3 regions of the Pseudomonas sp. 1121_17 genome follow, and region 2 is predicted to be linked to each of the others. Evidence: predicted binding sites of a transcription regulator. Region 2 holds the regulator's gene; each other region holds the start of a gene.
What was found. Region 2 encodes sigma-54, which starts transcription at its own class of promoters, with help from an activator protein. Its sites were predicted from a motif close to ANTGGCATNNANNTTGCTNT; they were not measured.
Positions count from the first base shown of each region.

Region 1: a site for sigma-54 is predicted at 1,998-2,017, ahead of flgB (flagellar basal body rod protein FlgB). Genes of this name have one in related genera too.
Region 3: a site for sigma-54 is predicted at 1,879-1,898, ahead of FW789_RS01670 (CmpA/NrtA family ABC transporter substrate-binding protein). Genes of this name have one in related genera too.

Region 1 is NZ_VXCX01000004.1:296,467-301,193, forward strand. Features, by position in the region: gene flgE (flagellar hook protein FlgE) at 1-354, opposite strand, end outside; gene flgD (flagellar hook assembly protein FlgD) at 382-1,083, opposite strand; gene flgC (flagellar basal body rod protein FlgC) at 1,099-1,542, opposite strand; gene flgB (flagellar basal body rod protein FlgB) at 1,545-1,952, opposite strand; gene FW789_RS11510 (autotransporter domain-containing protein) at 2,347-4,727, shown strand, end outside.
Region 2 is NZ_VXCX01000003.1:448,311-453,037, reverse strand. Features, by position in the region: gene rapZ (RNase adapter RapZ) at 1-469, opposite strand, end outside; gene ptsN (PTS IIA-like nitrogen regulatory protein PtsN) at 472-939, opposite strand; gene hpf (ribosome hibernation-promoting factor, HPF/YfiA family) at 952-1,260, opposite strand; gene FW789_RS09655 (RNA polymerase factor sigma-54) at 1,339-2,862, opposite strand; gene lptB (LPS export ABC transporter ATP-binding protein) at 3,033-3,758, opposite strand; gene lptA (lipopolysaccharide transport periplasmic protein LptA) at 3,759-4,286, opposite strand; gene lptC (LPS export ABC transporter periplasmic protein LptC) at 4,273-4,727, opposite strand, start outside.
Region 3 is NZ_VXCX01000001.1:353,583-358,309, forward strand. Features, by position in the region: gene FW789_RS01665 (ANTAR domain-containing response regulator) at 37-612, opposite strand; gene FW789_RS01670 (CmpA/NrtA family ABC transporter substrate-binding protein) at 624-1,838, opposite strand; gene FW789_RS01675 (quinone-dependent dihydroorotate dehydrogenase) at 1,977-3,002, shown strand; gene rmf (ribosome modulation factor) at 3,100-3,315, opposite strand; gene rlmKL (bifunctional 23S rRNA (guanine(2069)-N(7))-methyltransferase RlmK/23S rRNA (guanine(2445)-N(2))-methyltransferase RlmL) at 3,862-4,727, shown strand, end outside.

The DNA.
Region 1 (4,727 bases), on a different contig from region 2:
GGAGGTCACCACGAAGTTGTCTTTGTTGTTCTGGAACGCACCGGCACGGGTGTACACCTGACTGCCATTGTCCGAGAGCACGAAGAAGCCCTGACCCTGGATACCCATGTCGAGCACGTTGCCGGTGTTGTTGACGTCACCCTGGCTGAACTGCTGCGAGACCGCCGCCAGACGCACACCGTTGCCGATCTGGTTCTTGCCCACACCGAGGCGGTTGGCGCCGGCGTAGACGTCGGCAAATTCCGCACGGGAAGACTTGAAGCCGGTGGTGTTGACGTTGGCAATGTTGTTGCCGGTAACGTCGAGTTGCTTGTTGGCTGCGTACAGACCGCTAAGGCCGATATTGAAAGACATGCTGTTGCTCCTTGTGCCGTTCTGGCCTTAGATACCGATGGTTTGTACGTCGGAGAGAGAGACCTTGCCGACGCCGGCAAGGTTGAGCACCATTTCGCCGCTGGCGCTGAAACTGACGCTGGTGACCTTGGCCGGCAACAGCGTATTCATCTGTACCGACTTGCCCTCGAAGGTGGTGCTGGCAGTGAAGGTGTAAGTACCTGGATCGACCTTGACGCCCTTGTCGTTGGTGCCATCCCAGATGAAGTCGGCGTAACCGGCTTTCTGCTCACCCAGCTCGATGGTCTTGACGGTGTTGCCGTCCTTATCCTTGACCGTGATCTTGGCTTCGCTGATGGCCTGCGGCACAACGATCTGGCCGTTGAAGCTATCGGCGGTGTCGACCACGGCCTTGTCGTTCTGCACGACCACCGAACGACCGACCAGCGACGACGCCTGCAGCGCCTGCGACGAGCCGAGCGAACTGGTAATGCTGTTGACCGACTCGTTCAGCGAGGTGATGCCTTCAAGGCTGCTGAACTGCGCCAGCTGAGCGACGAACTCACCGTTCTCCTGCGGATCGAGCGGGTTCTGGTGCTGCATCTGGGTAACCAGCAGTTGCAGAAACGCGTCCTTGCCCAGCGAATCGGTGCCGGTCTTGGAGGCGGTGTCGGTGGCCGTTTTCTTGGTGCCGGTACTGACACCAGAAGCCGTGATCACGTCATTGAGGTTGGTACTGTTGATAGCCATGGTCCGGATTCCTTATCACTGACCCAGGGTCAGTACCTTCTGCATCATGGTCTTGGCAGTGTTCATCAGCTCAGCATTGGTCTGGAACGAACGGTTCGCCGAGATCATGTCAGCCATTTCTTCGACCACGTTGACGTTCGGGTAGTAGACGTAGCCGTCCTTGTTGGCCGCCGGGTGATTAGGCTGGTAGCGGGCTTCCAGATTGCTCTGGTCTTCGATGATGCCCGTCACCTGCACGCCCTGCCCCGCTTCACCCTGGTCCTCGAACAACGACTGCCCCATGCCGGCCTGAGCCTGCTGGAAGGTGGTGGCGAACACGGGGTGACGTGCGCGGTAGGTCTGATCGATGCTCGACGAGACCGTCTCGGCGTTGGCAATGTTCGAAGCGACGGTGTTGAGGCGGGTGTTCTGCGCGCTCATGCCGCTACCGGCGATATTGAAAACGTTGGAAAGGGACATGGTTACTCTCCGCGCAGGGCCGATACCAGCCCTTTGAATTTACTGTTGAGCAAAGTGAAGCTGGCCTGGAAACCGATCGCGTTTTCGGTGTAGTTGGCCTGCTCGACCTGAGCGTCGACGGTGTTCTGGTCGACCGACGGCTGTGTCGGCGTGCGGTACTTGAGGGCTTCGTCGCCCATGGCCAGACCTTGCGCATCGATGTGGCGGGTGTTGGTGCGGTCGAGCGCGAAGCGGCCGTTTTGCTGCTTGTCGCTCTCGGCAGCGAGCACCGACGAAAAGTCCATGTCACGCGCCTTGTAGTTGGGCGTGTCGGCGTTGGTGATGTTGTTGGCCAGGACTTCTGCGCGCTGGGCGCGGAAACCCAAGGCTTTTTCATGGATGCCAAGCGCTTTGTCGAAACTGATGCTCATGGATGCAAACCTTCGCCGGTGGGCCGGAGTGACGTTGGCGAAGTTATAGCAAGGCTTGTGCCAAAGAGCTGGAAGGCACGGAATCAGGGCGTTCAGCCTTGCTTGGGAGCATATGGATGCCAGAAAAGCGGCAAAGTGCTTCCGCTTAATGGGGGGCGGGCGGCAATAATTAGGCGGCAAAAGCGGCAAATCAAAAAATTGACGCCAACGAAAATATCAATTGGCCACTATTTTAGGATAGGATTCGCGCCGCGCAAACATGCGGCCCCTCAGGCCGTAGTCGCCTGACTTACTGCCTAGAGCCATGCATGGATGCGCACCGTTTGCTCCCCCGTTTTTCAAGGACAGAACCGTGGCTCCCGTTATCTTCCGCAAGACCCTGCTGGCCCTGGCCATCACCTCCAGCGCCCTCCCCGCCTTTGCCGTACCGCTCGCCAACCAGGTGGTCAACCTGACCAACGCCGGCTTCAAGAGCGAGCACCAGACTCACTATGGCAATCTCGAATTCACCGGCAGCTACACCGGCGGCAGCGATGAAGACGCCATTGAACTGAACGGCTCGACGATTACCGGCGACCTGATCCTCAACAGCACCATCGACAGCAGCGGCGACTTTGCCGGCGGCGTGGACATGGACAGCTGGGAAGATGGCCTGAGCTGGGCACGCAACGACATCGCCGGCGACGTCATCAACAAAGGCAGCATCAGCGCCACCGGCGGCGGCGCCAACGCGCTGATGATCGATCCAGCGCGGATCGGCGGCAGCCTGATCAACCAGGGTTTGCTGTCGGCCATCGGCGAGCCACTGACCGACGGCGGCGGCACCGATGTCGCTCGCGCGCTGGACTTCTCCGGCACCTCGCTGATCGAAGGCGACCTGATCAACGCCGACAGCGGCCGTATCGTGGCCAGCGGCGAAAGCGCCCGCGGGATCAACCTCGAAGGCGGCACCATCAATGGCAAGGTGATCAACTACGGCAGCATCGTCGTCAGCGGCGAAGGCGCCACTGCCATCGACGCCACCACCAGCAAACGCGGCGACATGGTCGACCTGGCCGGCATCGAAAACCACGGCACCATCATCGCCACCGGCAACGACGCCAACGGCATCATGCTCGACGGCGCCAGCCTGAGCACCGCCGATGGCGTACACCTGCTCAACACCGGCACCATCATTGCCGAAGACGCGGCAATCACCATCGGCAACGTCGACTTCGACGGCCCGGGCCTGCAACCTCAGTACCAGTTGCACGGTGATCTGAACATCTTCAACAGCGGCACCATCATCTCTCAGGATGAAGCGATCGATGCCTCCGAAGCCAACCGCCCGGTCGAGTTGATCCTGCGCAAAGGCAGCGTGATCGTCGGCAACCTGATCGACCTGTCGAACATCGAAGTCGAGGCCGACACCTCCTTCACGGGCACCGACAGTTCCGCTGACGGCTCCAACATTCGCCTCAAGGACAACGGCTGGATCGACGTCGGTTCGGTTTCGGGCGGCAACTCGGCGACCCTGGCACTGCAGTCGGCGCACACCACCATCGACGGCAACCTGTATGTTGCTGGCAACTCGGCACTGGGCCTGACCCTGGGCGCCGACACCAACCCTGCTCGCGCCGTCGTCAGCGTCAGCGGCACCGCTGAATTCGGCGAAGGTGCGCAACTGAAACTGACTGCACGCGGTAGTGACTTCAGCGCCAACGGCAGCCGTTTCAAGCTGATAGAGGCCGGCGAGCTGCAAGGTGCTCCGCTGGTCACCAGCACCTCGGCACTGCTCGATGTCGACACCAGCGCTGTCGAAGGCAACACGGTCGTGGCGGTGGTCACCACCAAGAATCAGCAAGGCATCGACCACGTGCTGGATCTGAATGGCGGCACCATCAACCACAAACGCGCGCTCGGCGCCCTGGCCAAGGACGGCGTCCTCGCCAAGCTTGCCGCCAATGACCCCCTGCTGCGCGCTGCGGCCAACGCCGACAGCAAGCAGCTGGCCAAGATTGCCGAACAGCTGACCCCGGAAACCAACGGCGGTGCTACCCAGGCAGCGACCACCAGCCAAAGCCTGGTCAACGGCGTGACCACCAGCCGCACCAGCGGCCTGCGCGGCGCTTCGTCGGGCGACACGCTCCAGCAGACCGGCGTGTGGATTCAGTCGCTGTACAGCGATGCGAGCCAAGGCCAGCGCGACGGCATTGCCGGCTACAACGCCTACAGCCGCGGCATCGCGGTAGGTGCTGATGGCAAGCTCAACGACCAGCTGACCCTGGGTCTGGCGTATAGCTTCATCAATACCGACGTAAACGGCAAAAGCGGCAACCAGACCGAAGTCGACAGCCACGCATTCACCCTGTACGGCGGCTTTGAACAGGGTAACTACTTCGTTGACGCCAGCCTGACTTACGGCTTCAACGACAACGAAGGCAAGCGCGACATCGCCGGCACCCGCGCCAAGGCTGACTACGACAGCGACCTGCTGGGCCTGAACCTGGTTGGAGGTTATACCTACCGGATCAACCCACAGTTGCTGATCGAGCCGCGCCTGGCAGCGCGTTACAGCCGAGTGGAAATCGATGGTTACCGTGAGAAAGGTTCTTCTGCTGCGCTGAAGATCGAAGATCAGCGTTATGAAGCGATCGAGCTGGGGGCTGGGGTTCGGGTTGCCGGAAGCGTTGGCCTGGGCGCCGGGACGCTGGAACCGCAGTTCAAGTTGATGGGCTATCACGACTTCGCGGCCGACCAGGCCAGCAGTACGTCTACCTTCCTGCTGGGCAATAC
Region 2 (4,727 bases):
GGCGCAGCTTGATCGAATCGCGTAGCTGGTAGAGGTTGAGGTTGGTGGTATCGATCTTCAGGTCGGCAAGGTCGGCAATCGGCCCGAGCATATCGCTCTCTACCCGAATGGCTTCGGCCAGCGAGCGATTGGCGTTGGTCAGTGGGTGACGCCGGCGCGTTTCGGAGAAGCGCTTGAGCAGGGTGTCTTCGTCGGCGTCCAGGTACAGCACATCGCACTGGATGTGCCGTGCGCGGGCATCCTCGAGCAGCTCGGGGAAGCGTGACAGATGGCCTGGCAGGTTGCGCGCATCAATCGAGACGGCAACCTTGGGCTGCATCAGCTCGGTATTGATCAACGTGTTTTCAGCCAGCTGCGGCAGCAACCCGGCGGGCAGGTTGTCGATGCAGTAGAAGCCATTGTCTTCCAGCACGGCAAGTGCAGTGCTCTTGCCGGAGCCAGAGCGGCCGCTGACGATGATCAGGCGCATGCTCAGCTCCCGTTTTGCACGTCCAGGACGACCTGGTACAAGGCCTCGTTGTTGCTCGCAGCGCGCAGACGCTTACGCACGTCTTCGCGATCGAGCATGCTGGCAATCTGGCGCAACAGCTCAAGGTGAGCATCGGTGGCAGCTTCGGGCACCAGCAGGACGAACAGCAGGTCCACCGGGGCGCCATCGATGGCATCGAAGTCGATTGGATGATCCAGGTGGAGCAGGGCGCTGACCGGATTGGCGCAGCCCTTGAGGCGGCAGTGCGGAATGGCGATGCCATTGCCAAACCCGGTGGAGCCCAGTTTTTCGCGGGCGATCAGCTTCTCGAAGACTTCTTGCTGGTCGAGCTCGCTGACTTCGCTGGCTACGACCTTGGCGATTTCTTCGAGGGCGCGTTTCTTACTGCTGACGCCCGGCACGTTCACCAAGGAACGGCCGGGGGTCAGAATGGTTTCAAGTCGGATCATGGATGAGGGGGATCAGCGAGCAGCTGCACCTTGCAGGAGACTTTGCTGTTTTTCCTTGTGTTTTTTCAGTTGGCGGTCGAGCTTGTCAGCCAAATTGTCGATGGCTGCATACATGTCTAGATCTTCGGCATTGGCAACCACTTCGCCGCCCGGAATCTGCAGAGTCGCTTCGATCTTCTGCTGCAGTTTCTCGACTTTCATGATCACCGTGACGTTGGTGATCTTGTCAAAGTGCCCTGCGAGTCTCTTCAGCTTCTGCTCGACGTAGTCGCGCAGTGGTGGGGTTACTTCTACATGGTGTCCACTGATGTTGACTTGCATACAGCTTCTCCTTTGTTGCCCGTGCATAAAGAGGCAGGTCTTGCACCTGCCACAAAAACGCTGTGGCACATCCTGGGGCTACATCAGTCGCTTGCGTTCACTCGACGGTGCTATGCCGAGCGACTCGCGGTACTTGGCGACGGTGCGACGGGCTACCTGGATGCCTTGTGCCTCCAGTAAACCAGCGATCTTGCTGTCACTCAATGGCTTTTTCTGATTTTCCGCTGCAACCAGTTTCTTGATGATCGCGCGGATCGCCGTGGACGAGCATTCACCGCCTTCGGAGGTGCTGACGTGGCTCGAGAAAAAGTATTTCAACTCAAAGATGCCACGCGGAGTGTGCATGTACTTCTGGGTGGTGACGCGGGATATGGTCGACTCATGCATGCCCACTGCTTCGGCGATGTCATGCAGCACCAACGGTTTCATCGCCTCGTCGCCGTACTCGAGAAAATCGCGCTGGTGCTCGACGATCTGCGTGGCGACCTTCATCAAGGTCTCGTTGCGGCTCTGCAGGCTCTTGATGAACCAGCGCGCTTCCTGCAACTGGTTGCGCATGAAGGTGTTGTCGGCGCTGGTATCGGCGCGGCGGACAAAGCCTGCATATTGCGGGTTGACCCGCAGGCGCGGCATGGCTTCCTGGTTCAGCTCGACCAGCCAGCGGTCGGTGTCCTTGCGCACGATCACGTCAGGCACCACGTACTCCGGCTCGCTCGACTCGATCTGCGAGCCAGGCCGCGGATTGAGGCTCTGCACCAGCTCGATGACCTGCCGCAGTTCGTCTTCCTTGAGCTTCATACGGCGCATCAGCTGGCTGTAGTCGCGGCTGCCGAGCATATCGATGAAGTCGCTGACCAGGCGCTTGGCCTCGGTCAACCAAGGCGTATTGGCCGGCAACTGACGCAGCTGCAGCAGCAGGCACTCGCCCAGGTTGCGTGCGGCAACGCCGGCGGGTTCGAACTGTTGAATACGGTGCAGCACGGCCTCGACTTCATCGAGCTCGATGTCGAGCTCCGGGTCAAAGCCTGCGCAGATTTCTTCGAGGGTGTCTTCCAGATAGCCTTGCTGGTTGATGCTGTCGATCAGCGTTACTGCAATCAGGCGATCGGTATCGGACATCGGCGCCAGGTTCAGCTGCCACAGCAGGTGGCTTTGCAGGCTCTCGCCGGCAGAGGTGCGGGTGGTGAAGTCCCACTCGTCATCGTCGTTGCTGGGCAGGCTGCTGGCGCTGGTCTGGTAGACATCTTCCCAGGCTGTGTCGACCGGCAGTTCGTTGGGAATGCGCTCGTTCCAGTCGCCTTCTTCAAGGTTCTGACTGGCGGCGCTGCCTTCCTGCAGGCTGCCATCCTGAAAACCGCTGTCCTGGAAGCTGTTGTCCAGGTTTTCGGCGCTTGGCTTGCTTTCGGCACTGTCGGCCAGCGGGTCGCTGTTGTCGAAGTCTTCGCCGTCTTCCTGGCGTTCGAGCATCGGGTTGGATTCCAGCGCTTCCTGAATTTCCTGTTGGAGGTCCAGGGTCGAGAGCTGAAGCAGACGAATGGCCTGTTGCAACTGCGGGGTCATCGTCAGTTGCTGGCCCATTTTTAGGACGAGCGATGGTTTCATAGCTTGGGCTTAATACCTTGTCCGCCGGCGCATCTGCGCCATCCACTACACGAAGGGCGCCGCGGCGCCAATTTCAAGCAAGTTATATGCCTTAATTTGTAGCGTTTGCCTAGAGCACTGTAACACTTAAGCTGTTTTAGCTTGCTGCTGCCAGTGCCCAGGCAAGGGCCTCAGAGCCGGAACTCGTGGCCCAGGTAGACTTCCTTGACCAGATCGTTAGCCAGAATGGTCTCGGCATCGCCTTCGGCGATCAGTTGACCATCGTTGACGATGTAGGCTGTCTCACAGATATCCAGCGTCTCGCGGACGTTGTGGTCGGTGATCAACACACCGATGCCCTTGGCCTTGAGGTGATGAATGATCTGCTTGATGTCACCTACCGAGATCGGGTCGACGCCAGCGAACGGTTCATCCAGCAGGATGAACTTGGGTGCGGTGGCCAGGGCGCGGGCAATCTCGACACGGCGGCGTTCGCCACCGGAAAGGCTCATGCCGAGGTTGTCGCGGATGTGGCTGATATGGAATTCCTGCAGCAGGCTTTCCAGCTCCTTGCGACGGCCGTCACGGTCGAGTTCCTTGCGCGTTTCGAGGATCGCCATGATGTTGTCGGCAACCGACAGCTTGCGGAAGATCGACGCTTCCTGCGGCAGGTAGCCAATCCCGGCACGGGCGCGGCCGTGCATGGGTTGGTGGCTGACGTCATTGTTGTCGATCAGCACGCGGCCCTGATCGGCCTGAACCAGGCCTACGATCATGTAGAAGCAGGTGGTCTTGCCGGCACCGTTGGGGCCGAGCAAGCCGACGATCTGGCCGCTGTCGATCGACAGGCTGACGTCGCGAACCACCTGGCGGCCCTTGTAGCTCTTGGCCAGATGCTGGGCTTTGAGAGTCGCCATTTACTCGGCCTTCTTCTTCGGCTGGATCACCATGTCGATGCGCGGACGCTTGGTCGTGGCGGCGCCACCGGCATTGCCTGCGGTTGCCACCTGGGACTTGGTGTTGTAGACGATCTTCTCGCCTTCGGTGGTGTTGCTTTCATTCTCGACCTTGGCGCGGTCGGTCAGAATCACCGTGTCTTTTTGCGCCTGGTATTGAATCGTCACGGCCCAGCCTTTCATCTTGTCGGGCTTGGCGGCGTCCTGCTGTTGCTCGAAGTAGGCCAGGTTGCCCACCGAAGTCACCACGTCGATGTCGCCATTGGCGGCACGGGTCATGGTCACGGTGTTGCCTTTGATCATCATCGAACCTTGGGTGATGATCACGTCGCCGCGGTAGGTAGCTACGCCTTGTTTGTCATCCAGGTGAGCGTCGTCGGCCTGGATACGAATTGGCTGGTCACGATCGTTCGGCAGGGCCAAGGCGCTCGCGCTTCCCAGTGCTGCGCTCAGGCTGAGCAAAAAAGGGAGGGTTTTAACGAGCCTCATACTGTCCTCTTACGTTGGACAGCAGGTCCATCCTGCCGTCTTTCAAATACGCTTTCATGCCAACGCCGGTGGTGGTGCCGCCGGCGCCGTCGATTCTAACGGCTTGCTCGGTCTGCGCATATTGCTTCTGCGGGAACACCGTCATGCGCGTGCTGGTAATGATGGTTTCGCGTTGTTTTTCGTCGGTGCGAGCAACCCGTACCTTGTCGATCAGCTCGACCTCGGTGCCATCCGGGTTGACCTCCGCACGCACGCTCTGGACATGCCAGGGATACGCGGTGCCGCGATACATGTGCAGGTCTGGCGTGGTCAGCAGTGTGACTTCGCTGGCCTTGAGGTGCTCGACCTTGTCGGCGGTCATTTCATATTGCATCTTGCCGTCAGGCAAGAACTGCACGCTGTGGGCATTGATCGCATAGTAGTCGATGGCGCTTTCGTCGA
Region 3 (4,727 bases), on a different contig from region 2:
GCAAAAGCCGGGCCAATCCCGTAGGCGGCATCCGTTTCAGCCGAGCAACTCGTGCATGGCGATGATCTGCTCCGCCACCTGGATGAGCTTCTGCTGCTTGCTCATGGCCTGGCGGCGCATGAGGGTGTAGGCCTGCTCTTCATTGCAGTCCTTCATCTTCATCAGCAAGCCCTTGGCATGCTCCACACGCTTGCGCTCGGCCAGTTGCTGGTCGCGCGCCAACAGCTGAGCCTTGAGCGCCTGGTCGCTCTCGAAGCGGGCTATCGCTACATCCAGAATCGGCTGCAGGCGGCTGCTCTGAATGCCCTCGACGATGTAGGCACTGACCCCGGCGTGGATCGCTTGGCGCATCACATCCGGGTCGTGTTCGTCGGTGAACAGGACAATCGGCCGCGGCAGATCGCGGCTGACCAGCACAACCTGCTCCATGACATCACGCCCCGGTGACTCGGTATCGATCAAGACCACGTCCGGGCGCACCGTTTCGACGCAGGCAGGCAGGTCGATGGTTAGGCCCGTGGCCTCGATGACCTCGAAGCCGGCCTCGATCAGTGCCAGCTTGAGCCGGCCGACTTTTTTCTCTGTGTCGTCGATCAACAGGATCCGTAGCATGTTCAGCCCCTTCACCGAGCGAGATGGGCGCTAGGCGCCGGTGTCATGGCGTGCAGGTGAAAACTGCGGGCGTAGCCATGCGGGTCGCTGCCATCCCAGCGGATGCCGTCGATCAACAGGCTGCTGCGCATCGCTGATACGTCGCCTGGCAAGCCGAGCTCAGCGGCAGCGGCGCGATACAGGGCTAGCTGCTGCACCTGGTTGGCAACCGCCAGGTAGTCGGGGTCTTCGCGCAGCAAACCCCAACGGCGGAACTGGGTCATGAACCACATGCCATCGGACAGGTAGGGCTGGTTGGCCCGGCCCTGGTCATGAAAGCGCAGTGCGTGGGGGTCCTGCCAGTGATTGCGCAGCCCGTCCTGATAGTCGCCGAGCAGGCGCGGTTCAATCGTCGCCACTGCGGTATCCAGGTAGGCACTGCCGCTCAGTAGATGAGCCGTGCTACGGCGATTCTCCTGGCTCTGCTCGATAAACTGGCTGGCGGCCAATATCGCCTTGATCAGTGCACGGGCGCTGTTGGGGTACAGCTCGACGAACGCTCGCGCGCAGCCAAGGACCTTTTCCGGGTGGTCCGGCCAGATCGACTGGCTGGTGGCGAGGGTGAAACCCTGGCCCTCGGCCACCGCCTGGGCTGACCAGGGTTCGCCGACGCAAAAGCCATCGATGCGACCGGCCTGTACATGGGCGACCATTTGCGCGGGCGGCACCACGACGCTGGCGACGTCATGCAGCGGATGAATGCCCTGGCTGGCCAGCCAGTAATACAACCACATGGCGTGGGTGCCGGTAGGAAATGTCTGCGCAAAGGTCAGCTTCGCCCCTGATTGGTGCACCAGTTTTGCCAGTGCTTCAGGGCTGGTCACGCCTTTGCGCTGCAGGGCGGGGGACAGGTTGATGGCCTGGGCGTTCTGGTTCAGGCCCATCAGCACGGCCATACCGCGGCGGGCGCTGCCGCCGATGCCCAGGTGCACGGCGTAGATCAAGCCATACAGGCAATGCCCTGCATCCAGCTCGCCACTGACCAGCTTGTCGCGCATGCCGGCCCAGGAGGCCTGGCGCTTGAGGTTGAGGGTCAGGCCTTGCTGCTGGGCGAAGCCCTGAGTGGCGGCTACCACTACCGAAGCGCAGTCGGTAAGGGGCATGAAACCGATATCGAGGCTGGGTTTTTCCGGCGCGTCACTACCGTTGACCCAGGCCAGAGGTGTTGCGTGGGGAGCTGTATTCACAAAAATCCTCGCCTGTACCGAGTAGGCTTTGCCTGCTGTTGAAGCAAGGCATATGCCAGACGGTCAGCAAAGGCCTGTCGCGCCAGCGGCGTGCTGGCTATAATCGCCGCCTCACTCATCCCCGAGTCTTGCCCGCCCATGTATAACCTGGCCCGCCAGCTGCTGTTCAAGCTTTCTCCGGAAACCTCCCACGACCTGTCCCTGGACCTGATTGGAGCCGGTGGCCGGCTGGGGCTCAATGGCTTGCTATGCAAGCAGCCGGCGCCATCGCCAGTAACGGTGATGGGCTTGAACTTCGCCAACCCGGTCGGGCTGGCGGCGGGTCTGGACAAGAACGGCGCGGCCATCGATGGCTTTGCCCAGCTGGGCTTCGGCTTTGTCGAAATCGGTACCGTGACGCCACGCCCGCAGCCGGGCAACCCCAAGCCGCGGCTGTTTCGTCTGCCTGAGGCAACGGCGATCATCAACCGCATGGGCTTCAACAACCTGGGCGTCGATCATCTGCTGGAGCGGGTGCGTGCCTCGCGCTTCGATGGCGTGCTGGGGATCAACATCGGCAAGAACTTCGACACGCCGGTCGAGCGCGCGGTGGACGATTACCTGATTGGCCTGGAGAAGGTCTACAACGACGCCAGCTACATCACCGTCAATGTCAGCTCGCCGAATACCCCGGGCCTGCGCTCGCTGCAGTTCGGTGACTCGCTCAAGCAGTTGCTGGATGCGCTTGCGGTGCGCCGCGAGCAGCTTGCCACTGAGTATGCCAAGCGTGTGCCGCTGGCGATCAAGATTGCCCCGGACATGACCGACGAAGAAACCGCGCTGGTAGCTGCGGCGCTGCTGGAGTCGGGCATGGATGCAGTGATCGCAACCAATACCACGCTGTCCCGTGAAGGCGTCGAGAGCCTGCCGTATGGTGCTGAAGCCGGTGGCCTGTCGGGTGCGCCAGTGCTGGCCAAGAGTACCCATACAGTCAAGGTGCTGGCAGGGGAGTTGGCCGGGCGGATGCCGATCATCGCCGCAGGTGGGATAACCGAAGGCCGTCACGCAGCTGAGAAAATCGCTGCCGGTGCCAGCTTGGTACAGATCTATTCGGGCTTCATCTATAAGGGCCCGGCGCTGATTCGCGAAGCAGTCGATGCCATTGCAGCAATGCCACGGGGCTGATCAGCGGGTATAAAAAAGGGCCCCTTTAAGGGGCCCCTGGGCCGTAGCCCGCCGCCCGGATGGGGCGTGCATGGTGACTCGAATTCAGATTCCCTGATCAGCCAACGGCGTGATTTTCGTTGAGTCTATGGATGCCAGCAGTGCCGGTCATGCCGTCCCAGTTATCTCCGCGACCCTCCCGCCAGCCGTTTATCCAGGCCTGACGTACGGATGCTAGGGTGAAAGGGCAAAGTTCGCGAGATTTGCCGGTGACCCCATACTGGTAGCCACGTGAATATGCTCTTTCCAACGGATCACGCTTAAGTCTTCTCATAGGGTGTTGCCCTCACTTGTTGACTGTAATGTCCCGTCGGCCTCACAGAGGCCGGGCAGAATCTTTCTGCCGGTTTGCGCTCGCTGCCGGCGTGGCGAGCTTGAAGTGCCGTTTCGTTGCGAAGCGGCCTGTGATCAGTTCTAACCAATGAAAGTCACAGTGTGAATGATCGTTTTGTCATAAGGACGTAACGTTTCTGTAGGTGAAGTGATAAGTAAATAAATGCGACTCAACCTTGTTTGAGCAAATGCCCGCTGTGATCGGGGTTTAGCCGCACTGGCCGCTATTTAGCCAGCGTCGTCAAAAAACGGCTGAATTAATTTGAAATGCGACGAAGGGTCATTTTAATGACCTGGCGCAAGAATTTTTCGTACTGCTCGACGATCAAAGGCTGCTTTCACCCTTGGGTGCATGCACAATTGTCGGGCGGCCAGGCCTTCGCGAATCACGCAAGGCCACCCGAGCGCCTGAAAAGGGCGCTCGGGAAAACCCTGACGGACGATGCGTCGTCCCGTCACTCAAATAGCCATAGGCACTGGAATACTCATGTCGGACCGTTTCGAACTTTACCTCACCTGCCCCAAGGGCCTAGAAGGCCTGCTCGCCGATGAGGCCCGAGGCCTCGGCCTTGAGGACGTGCGTGAGCACACCTCGGCCATTCGTGGCGAGGCCGACATGGAAACCGCCTACCGCTTGTGCCTATGGTCCCGCTTGGGCAACCGCGTACTGCTGGTGCTCAAACGCTTTGCGATGAAAAATGCCGATGACCTCTACGACGGCGTCAATGCCGTCGAATGGCAGGATCATCTGCTCGCCGATGGCTCGCTGGCCGTGGAGTTCAGCGGGCATGGTTCGGGCATCGACAACACCCACTTTGGTGCGCTGAAGGTCAAGGATGCCATCGTCGACAAGCTGCGCGACAAAGACGGCCTGCGCCCGTCAGTCGACAAGCTGAATCCGGACATGCGTGTGCACCTGCGCCTGGATCGTGGTGAAGCGATCCTCTCGCTCGACCTCTCTGGGCACAGCCTGCACCAGCGCGGCTATCGCCTGCAGCAGGGCGCCGCGCCGCTCAAGGAAAACCTCGCCGCAGCGGTGCTGATTCGTTCCGGCTGGCCGCGCATTGCTGCCGAAGGCGGCGCGCTGGCTGACCCGATGTGCGGTGTCGGTACCTTCCTCGTCGAGGCCGCGATGATCGCCGCCGATATTGCGCCCAACCTCAAGCGCGAGCGTTGGGGCTTCAGCGCCTGGCTTGGCCACGTGCCGGCGTTGTGGCGCAAGGTTCATGACGAAGCAACCCAGCGCGCCGAAGCCGGCCTGGCCAAGCCGCCGCTGTGGATTCGCGGTTACGAAGCCGACCCACGGCTGATTCAGCCGGGTCGCAACAACGTCGAACGGGCCGGCCTGAGCGA